2 regions of the Streptomyces sp. cg35 genome follow, and region 1 is predicted to be linked to the other one. Evidence: riboswitches for the same ligand, from Rfam matches in the RefSeq annotation. Region 1 holds a riboswitch; the other holds the start of a gene.
The links. A riboswitch is a leader RNA that binds a small molecule or an ion and turns the genes downstream of it on or off. The one in region 1 is predicted to bind ZMP and ZTP.
Positions count from the first base shown of each region.

Region 2: linked by a shared signal. The riboswitch ahead of ACQUQD_RS16030 (glycine hydroxymethyltransferase) and the one ahead of ACQUQD_RS00785 (bifunctional 5,10-methylenetetrahydrofolate dehydrogenase/5,10-methenyltetrahydrofolate cyclohydrolase) in region 1 are both predicted to bind ZMP and ZTP.

Region 1 covers NZ_CP191268.1:155,345-159,752, forward strand. Annotated here, with positions in the region: gene ACQUQD_RS00775 (sensor histidine kinase) at 1-201, opposite strand, end outside; gene ACQUQD_RS00780 (Pr6Pr family membrane protein) at 493-1,110, opposite strand; gene ACQUQD_RS00785 (bifunctional 5,10-methylenetetrahydrofolate dehydrogenase/5,10-methenyltetrahydrofolate cyclohydrolase) at 1,640-2,506, opposite strand; ZMP/ZTP riboswitch at 2,528-2,613, opposite strand; gene ACQUQD_RS00790 (substrate-binding domain-containing protein) at 2,718-3,812, opposite strand; gene ACQUQD_RS00795 (glycoside hydrolase family 16 protein) at 3,985-4,408, shown strand, end outside.
Region 2 covers NZ_CP191268.1:3,515,468-3,519,875, forward strand. Annotated here, with positions in the region: gene ACQUQD_RS16020 (hypothetical protein) at 1-72, shown strand, start outside; gene ACQUQD_RS16025 (hypothetical protein) at 349-1,053, shown strand; gene ACQUQD_RS16030 (glycine hydroxymethyltransferase) at 1,137-2,597, opposite strand; ZMP/ZTP riboswitch at 2,659-2,745, opposite strand; gene rocD (ornithine--oxo-acid transaminase) at 2,885-4,120, shown strand; gene ACQUQD_RS16040 (glutathionylspermidine synthase family protein) at 4,236-4,408, opposite strand, start outside.

The sequences.
Region 1 (4,408 bases):
CGACGCGGCGGCGAACACCACGACCGGCCATCGCAGTGCGCCGGTCCGCCGACCTGCTTCGAAGGCAGCGGCCGCCGTCAGCAGCGCCACTGCAGGCACCGCTCCCGCCGCCGCCGAAAGCCCCAGCAGCACCACCACGGGAAACCGATGCCGCAGCACCACCAGGACAACAGCGACCGCCCCGAGCACCAGCTCGCCCACGCCACGGGGTCCCCAGCCCAAAGACCACTCCAGGACGGCCGCCGTGGCTCCGAGCACCAGGAACGCCGCCGCTGCCTCCACAACAGGACGCCACCAGGCCGGGTACGGGACGTGGAACGACGAAGAGCGCAGCACCCTCACATGATCACATCCAGTCCCTCTCGGCGGTCCGCACGCCGCGGGTCCTGTCCCGCCTTCGGCCATCACGTTCCGGTCCGCGCCGACGGCCTGTTGCGCCGGCCGTCGCATCATCGGGCGGTGAGACCGCCGTACTTGGTGTGCGCCGCCCGGTCAGGCCTGCGTGCGCTGAGCACTCTGGCGCCGGCGGGCATTGGCCGCCCAGGTGATTGCGGCAGTGAGAGCGCACGCCAGGACAGCGATCAGCAGACAGGCGACAAGCACGCGGGGGTAGCCGTGGGCCTCGGCATTGAGGAAGGGGTAGGGATACCAGTGCGCCAGGGGTCCACGTACGAGCGTGTAGGCGGCGTAGAGCAGGGGAAATGCCAGCCAGGTCACCGTACGACTCAGGCGGAGCGGGCGCGTGGGCGGGAACAGGAGCCAGTCGGCGAGCATGACCAAAGGCATGAGCTGGTGCAGGACCGTGTTGGTCCAGGGGAGCATCGCGGTCTCCACGTCGGCCAGAGCGATGGCGAAGACGAGACCGGTGATCACCATGTAAAGCGTCACCGCTCCGCGCAGCAGGTCCGGAGTCGGCGGGAGGCCCAGAGCGGCGGCCAGGGCGCCGTAGGCCAGCACGAGAGTGGTGGCGCAGTTGCTCAGCACCGTGAAATAGCTGAAGAAGTCGTCGATGCCCACGCCGACAGACGGGGCGTGGGCGGCACTGGCTGCGAGCGCCGCCGCCGTCAGCACCGCAAGAGCGACCCGTGTCACGGGCACCAGGAACCGCATGTCATCCTCCACCGGGATTGTCGCCCCACGTCACGGCTAGAGCGTCGTTTCTCTGATCGGTTGGCCAGTCGGTCGGATGTGCCTGTCCGGTCAGTGATCACTGATGCAAGCTCGGCTCGTCCCAGACCGCTCACCAGCGACTGATCAGGTGGGCCCTGCAAGGCACCAGGGAGCGGAACTTCACTGCGGTCCCGGCATTGGCGAGACAGGGGCCCGCCCTGGCGGCGCAGGCTCGGCCGGCGGCGTGATCACAGGAAGTGTGACATGCCGTGACGAGCGGCAGATCGACGTAACCCAGGGCCAGGACGCCTCACTCCCCCGGTGGGGCGACGACAGCGGACCTTGTCCTGAGCCGATGGCAGCCAGGATCATGCACACACGAACTGGTGGACGGGAGGCTGCACTTCGACAGCGACTTTGACGACGTCTGCGGACCCTCGTCCTCTGCGGCTCACCGCACTCACGGGCGGCGAGCCGCTATCAGGACGAACTGCCGACCAGCCCGCTACGAGGTCTCTCGTTCAGGCGGTCAGTGGTGCTGCGTTCCGGACTGTTCGGCGGCGGCGTCCACGGTCTGCGCGAGCAGGACGGCGATGGTCATCGGCCCGACGCCGCCGGGCACCGGAGTGATCAGACGGGCGCGGGTACGGGCGGTGTCGAAGTCCACGTCGCCGACGTTGCCCGGGTTGTATCCGGCGTCGATCACCACCGCGCCGGGCTTGATGTCCTGACCCCGGATCAGCCGGGGCCGTCCCACGGCCGCCACCACGACGTCAGCTTCCCGGACGATCCCCGGCAGGTCCGCCGTGCGGGAGTGGCAGTAGGTCACTGTCGCGTCCTTGGCGAGCAGGAGCATCCCTGCAGGCTTGCCGAGAATCGCACTGCGGCCCACCACGACGGCGTGCTTGCCGGCGAGGTCGACGTCGTACGCCTCCAGCAACCGCATAATTCCGCCCGGAGTGCAGGACACAAAACCCGGCCGCGCGAAGCTCATCGCGGCGAACGAATGGAGCGTGACCCCGTCGACATCCTTCTCCGGGGCGATGGCCTCGAACGCCGCTCGCTCGTCGATGTGCGGGCCGCAAGGATGCTGGAGCAGAATGCCGTGCACGTCCGGATCGCCGGACAGACCAGCGAGGGTGTCGATCAGTTCGGCGGTCGTGGTGGTGGCGGGCAGAGCGATGTGCCGGGACTGGATGCCCGCCTTCGCGCACCGTGCGCGCTTCATGCGGACGTACGTGGCCGACGCGGGGTCTTCTCCCACCAGCACCGTCGCCAGGCAGGGGCGGGTCCCCCCACGCCGTGAAACCTCTGCCGCCTTGGCAGCAGCCTCTTCGATGATGCGTTTGGCGAGGCCGGTGCCGTCCATGAGCCGGGCCGTCCGAGTCGCGGGCATCGTTGCCTCCAGGCGTTGCTGACCACTCGCCCAGGCGCACGGCAACGACGTCTCGTCAGGCCGCTCCCCGGTGGTGCTCCACCTCAGCGCCAGTCACGGCCCACACCGCACTGTAGTAGGCGCAGCATGCTCACGCCGGTCAGAACGCCTCAGCATCGAAAGCCGGTGCGCCACTGCCCGCGCGATCTCCCCGGGATGTGTTCCCTCCCGTTCATCCATGCCGTACGGGCCCGGTGGAGTCCCGCACGACGAGGCGCGGCACGAGGGACTCCTGGCGGCGCGGGGCGTCCGGATCGGACAGACGCGCGCGCAGGACGTTCACCGCCAGCCGCCCAATCTCGGCCTTGGCCGGGGACACGGCAGTGAGTGGCACCTCCGACAGATCGGCCACTTCGTCGTCGTATCCGATCACCGACAGGTCCCCGGGGACGTCGAGTCCACGTCGCCCGGCGACACTGACGAGCAGCGCGGCCTCCCGGTCAGCGAAACAGAGTGCCGCCGTGGCCCGGTGTGCGATCAGGCGGTCGAGGAAGCGCTCGGCGTCCTTGGGCGTCCACCGGGTCAGCGACTCGGAGACGGTCGGGTCGGGACCGAGCCCCGCGTTCTGCAGACCGGCCCGCAGCCCTGATCTGACCTGCGCGGCGGTGTGCGCGCTGGCGCGCTCCAGGTAGCCGATCCGGGTGTGCCCGAGCTCCACCAGGTGACGGATCGCGGAGTGCGCGCCGGCGGCATGGTTCGAGGCGACGAACTCGTCGAGCGTGGCCGGGATCTCGAGGCCGCGCTCGACGAGGACCACCGGCAGTCCGAGGCCGTCGAGGCCGTCGGTCCACAGCCCTGAGGCCGTCTCGCCGAGTCCCGGCACCAGGAGCAGCCCTGCCGCGCCGGCGTTCGCGAGGTTCTCGATCGCCTGCCGTTCCGTAGCGGGGTCCCAGTCGGTGCTGCGCAGCATCATCTGTGCGCCGTGCCGGGCGAGTTCACGCTCGATGCCCCCGATGATCCGAGGGTAGTAGTACGTCATGGAGGGCACCGCGACCCCGACGAGCGGCCCCGCCTCGGCCTTGTCCGCCGTTGCGATGTATGTGCCCGAACCCTGCTTGCGGTACACGAGCCCGTCCTGGACCAGCAGGTCGACCGCCCTGCGTACGGTGTTCAGGCTCACGCCCTGCTCGCGGGCCAGCGCCTGCTCGGTCGGCAATCTGCCCGCGGGCCAGCGCAGTTCGGCGATGCCCTTGCGGAGCTCTTCGGCGAGGCTCCGGGCCTTCTGGCCCCGGACGGCCGTGCCCGCGGAGGCTTGTGGTGCGCTCACGTGTTCCTGCCCTCGGTTCTCAACGCGACGAATCCGACCTTACTGGCGGGACGGCCCGGCCGGTTCAGCCTGTCGATCTAATTCGTTCTAATGAATTAGTTGACCATGCGAATGACTTCCTCCACACTCCTCGGCAAGCAACCCTGCGACCGAGGCGCGAGGAGAGTGCACAGTGACGAACAACGCGAGTCGTCTCCTGGTCGTCGCGACCGTCCTGAGCGCATGCACACTGCTCACGACCGCGGCCGGTACGGCGGGGGCGGGCGCCACGGCCCGTTCGACCGCAGTCGACCCCGCATCCCCGGCCGGTGTTCGGCCGCTCGGTGCCGAGAGAGCTTCGGCGTCCGAGCTGGTCTTCAGCGACGAGTTCACCGACTCCGCTCTGGACAGCACGAAGTGGACCGCCCTGGACCAGGAGCGCGACCCGCACGACGGCATCCGCTGGTGGTACAAGCCGGCCAACGTCCGCCCCGACGCAGCCGGGCAGGGTGCCCTCGCCATCGACGTCCGGAACATCGGCGCCGGCCAGTACGCCGGCGGCCGGATCGAGACGAAGAGCAAGTACGCCTGGCACGGCGGCGCGATCGAGTTCAAGG
Region 2 (4,408 bases), 3.4 Mb from region 1:
CTGCGTCTGGAGGGCATCGAGTCCGAGGACGAAGCGTTGAAAATCGCGAAGTCGGTGCGCGGTCGGCGCTAGGTCACGTCCGGTGCCTCAGACCGCGTGAGGTGACAGCCCCCTTCGATGACGGTGAGTGTCGCCAACGACGCCCGTTCCCACCCCGCCATGTGTCTCAGGGCACAACGCACGCACCCCCGGCGGCAAGATCCGCCGGGCAGGCCATAGCCGACGCAGACGAAAAGACATCCCGGCGAATCGGGAACCCGGACAGCTCGAGCGGTGTACCAGAAGTGACAGTGCACGGAGGAGCCGTGCAGGGATCGGCTGGGGGTTCGAATGCGTACGGTACGAAGCGTGGCGGCACTGGCCACAGCGCTGGCTGCGGCACTGGTCATGGTGCTGTGGAGCGGTTCGCAAGCATTGGCCGGCGGGCCCACCAGCGTCCTCGTCGTCTCACCGGAGAGCAAGCAGAGCGCGTCGCTCTACTTCAGTGACAAGGAGTACGGCCGTCTGAGCAGCCTGCTCGGTGAGCCGGGCGAGGGACAGGAGAAGGTGCCACCCGGCCTCGGTGTCGGTGCGGGACGACAGCTCAACATGACGTGGCTGCTGCACGATGTGCAGCCCTGGCGGGTGGACCGCGTCTATCCCGACACTCCGGGCAGCAAGGAGGTCTGGATCCATACGTCGACGGATATCCCGGAGAAGTTCAGCGGCTACTGGCACACGGCTCAGAAGCCGGATGAGCTGCGGTCGCTGCTGCACAGGCTGGGTGTGATGGGCAAGCGGGCTCCCGGTGGGGCGCCTCCCGTATTTCCCAGCTCGGAGATATCCGGGACACCCGCGGCAGCGGCTCCAGGAGCGGCCGCCACTGCATCTGCCACGTCCGCGGCGACGGCCCGGGGCAGCGGGATCGACTGGTGGTGGGCGGTCCCCTGTGCGGGCGCTGGAGCGGCGGCAGCCCTGCTGCTTCGACCGCTGGTCATGCGTCTGCCGGAGACGCTGGCGTCGTCTCGCAGGCGCCGGGAGTCAGGCCCACGGCAGGAGCTGCGGGACATATGACCGCCTGGCGAGCAGGTTCTCGGACCGGCGCAGCCGCCGCCTCCGTCAGGGACGGGCCCCTTCCGAAGGCGGCGGGTCGAGGCTCAGGTGAGGTCGACGGCGGGGTAGAGCGGGAAACCGGCGAGCAGATCGCCGGCCCGGTGGGAGACCTCGTCGGCGACCTTGGCCTCCAGGACGTGCTGGGCCTTGGAGGGGGCGCCCTTGCTGGTGGTGCCGGCCTCGGTCGCCGTGAGGACGCGGTCGATGAGCGCGGCGATCTCGTCCATCTCGGTGGCGCCCAGGCCGCGGGTGGTGAGGGCGGGGGTGCCGATACGGATGCCGGAGGTGTACCACGCGCCGTTCGGGTCGGCAGGAATGGCGTTGCGGTTGGTGACGATGCCGGAATCGAGAAGCGCGGACTCGGCCTGTCGGCCGGTCAGACCGTAGGAGGTGGCGACATCGATCAGATTGAGGTGGTTGTCCGTACCGCCGGTGACCAGGGTCGCTCCGCGCCGGGTGAGGCCTTCGGCGAGGGCGCGGGAGTTGTCGACGACGGCCTGGGCGTAGCCACGGAAGTCAGGACGGCGGGCCTCGGCGAGCGCGACAGCCTTCGCGGCCATGACGTGCGGCAGCGGACCGCCCAGCACCATCGGGCAGCCGCGGTCCACCTGGTCGGCGAGCGAGTCGTCGCACAGGACCATGCCGCCGCGCGGGCCGCGCAGCGACTTGTGGGTGGTCGTGGTGACGATCTGGGCGTGCGGCACCGGGTCGAAGTCGCCGGTGAGGACCTTGCCCGCGACAAGACCGGCGAAGTGAGCCATGTCGACCATCAGCGTTGCCCCGACCTCGTCGGCGATCTCCCGCATGATGCGGAAGTTCACCAGGCGCGGGTAGGCGGAGTAGCCGGCGACGATGATCATCGGCTTGAACTCGCGGGCCGTGGCGCGCAGCGCCTCGTAGTCCAGGAGTCCGGTGGCCGGGTCGGTGCCGTAGCTGCGCTGGTCGAACATCTTGCCGGAGATGTTGGGTCGGAACCCATGCGTGAGGTGGCCGCCGGCGTCCAGGGACATGCCGAGCATGCGCTGGTTGCCGAAGGCCTGGCGCAGCTCTGTCCAGTCGACGTCGGACAGGTCGTTGACGTTGCGCACCCCGGCTCGCTGCAGGGCGGGAGCCTCGACGCGGTCCGCGAGGACGGCCCAGAAGGCGACGAGGTTGGCGTCGATGCCGGAGTGCGGCTGGACATACGCGTGCTGGGCGCCGAAGAGCTCTCGGGCGTGTTCAGCGGCCAGGGACTCGACGGTGTCGACGTTGCGGCACCCCGCGTAGAAGCGGCGGCCGACGGTGCCCTCGGCGTACTTGTCGCTGAACCAGTTGCCCATCGCCAGCAGGGTGGCCGGAGAGGCGTAGTTCTCACTGGCGATCAGCTTGAGCATCTCGCGCTGGTCGGCGATCTCCTGGCCGATGGCGTCGGCGACCCGGGGCTCCACGCTCCGGATCACGTCGAGGGCGCTGCGGAAGGCGACTGACTCGGTGGAAAGGGAGGAGGAAGGGGTGGGCTCTGGCATGAAGGACCTCCGGGACGGGTTCTCCCCGGTCCGAGCGGGCTCGGACAGACGGGGCGCTGCACGGTTCGGCCCAGGCGCACGGCACACAGTTCGCGGGCCGCTCCCCGATGGTCGGTCCCATCCCAGCGCGCCAGTCACGGCCCGGGAATCACATTACCGGGCGCGCCGGTGCGCGAGGTTTCCGCGTCCAGGATGCGAGCGACGATAGGAAGGGGCCACAAACCCGTCTCGCGCCGTAAGAGCCGCAAGGCCTTCAGAGCCGTAAGAACGGAGATCCCGTGACTTCTGTGACTCCCGCCCACACCGCCGAGGACCCACGTGCTGCTACGGAGGGCTTGATCGCCGCCTCCGAGGAGCACAGCGCGCACAACTACCATCCGCTGCCCGTCGTCGTCGCCACGGCGGAGGGCGCGTGGATGACGGACGTCGAGGGGCGCCGCTATCTGGACATGCTCGCCGGGTACTCCGCCCTCAATTTCGGGCATGGAAACCGGCGGCTGATCGAGGCGGCCAAGGCCCAGCTGGAGCGCGTCACCCTGACCTCTCGGGCGTTCCATCACGACCGGTTCGCCGAGTTCTGTACGCAGCTCGCCGAGTTGTGCGGCATGGAGATGGTGCTGCCGATGAACACGGGGGCGGAGGCGGTGGAGACCGCGGTGAAGACCGCCCGTAAGTGGGGGTACCGGGTCAAGGGCGTGCCGGACGGCCGGGCGCGGATCGTGGTCGCGAGCGACAACTTCCACGGCCGGACGACGACCATCGTCAGCTTCTCCACGGATCCGGAGGCCCGAGCGGACTTCGGGCCCTACACGCCGGGGTTCGACATCGTCCCGTACGGCGACCTGGAAGCGCTCCGGGACGCGATGACCGAGGACACGGTGGCGGTCCTTCTGGAGCCGATCCAGGGTGAGGCGGGGGTGCTGGTGCCGCCGCCCGGATACCTGCCGGCGGTGCGGGAGCTGACGCGCGAGCGCAGCGTGCTGTTCATCGCGGACGAGATCCAGTCGGGGCTCGGGCGGACGGGGCGGACGTTCGCCTGCGAGCACGAGGGCGTGGTGCCCGACATGTATGTGCTGGGCAAGGCGCTCGGGGGCGGTGTCGTGCCGGTGTCGGCGGTCGTGTCGAGCAAGGCGGTGCTGGGGGTGTTCCGACCGGGCGAGCACGGGTCGACGTTCGGCGGCAATCCGCTCGCTTGTGCTGTGGCGCTCGAGGTGATCGCGATGCTGCGGGGCGGGGAGTTCCAGCAGCGGGCCGCGGAGCTGGGTGAGCATCTGCACGCCGAGCTGGGCCTGTTGGCCGGGACGGGCAAGGTGACCGAGGTGCGGGGCCGTGGGCTCTGGGCGGGTGTGGACATCGATCCGGCGTACGGGACGGGACGGGAGATCTCGGAGAAGTTGATGGATCGGGGTGTGCTCGTGAAGGACACCCATGGCTCCACGATCCGGATCGCCCCGCCCCTGGTGATCAGGAAGGAGGATCTGGACTGGGGGCTCGATCAGCTCCGTGCGGTACTCGGCGCGTGAACGGCGGCGCCCGGAGACATCCGAGAGTTCCTTGACACCTGAAGAGTGATGACGCCCCGGGGCGTATCAGGGCCCGAGGCCGGGTCTGGGGTCGGCGGCCCAGACCCGGTCGGCGCTAGAGGATGACGTGGGGCAGGAAGCGGGCGTATTCGTCCGTGATCGGGCCCGAGGATTCACGGATGCCGAGACCCGCGGCTTCGTTCTCCACGACCCAGGCACCCAGCACCACCCGGTTGCCGTCGAAGTCGGGCAAGAGGCTCAGTTCCTGGTAACAGCAGGCCTCTTCAC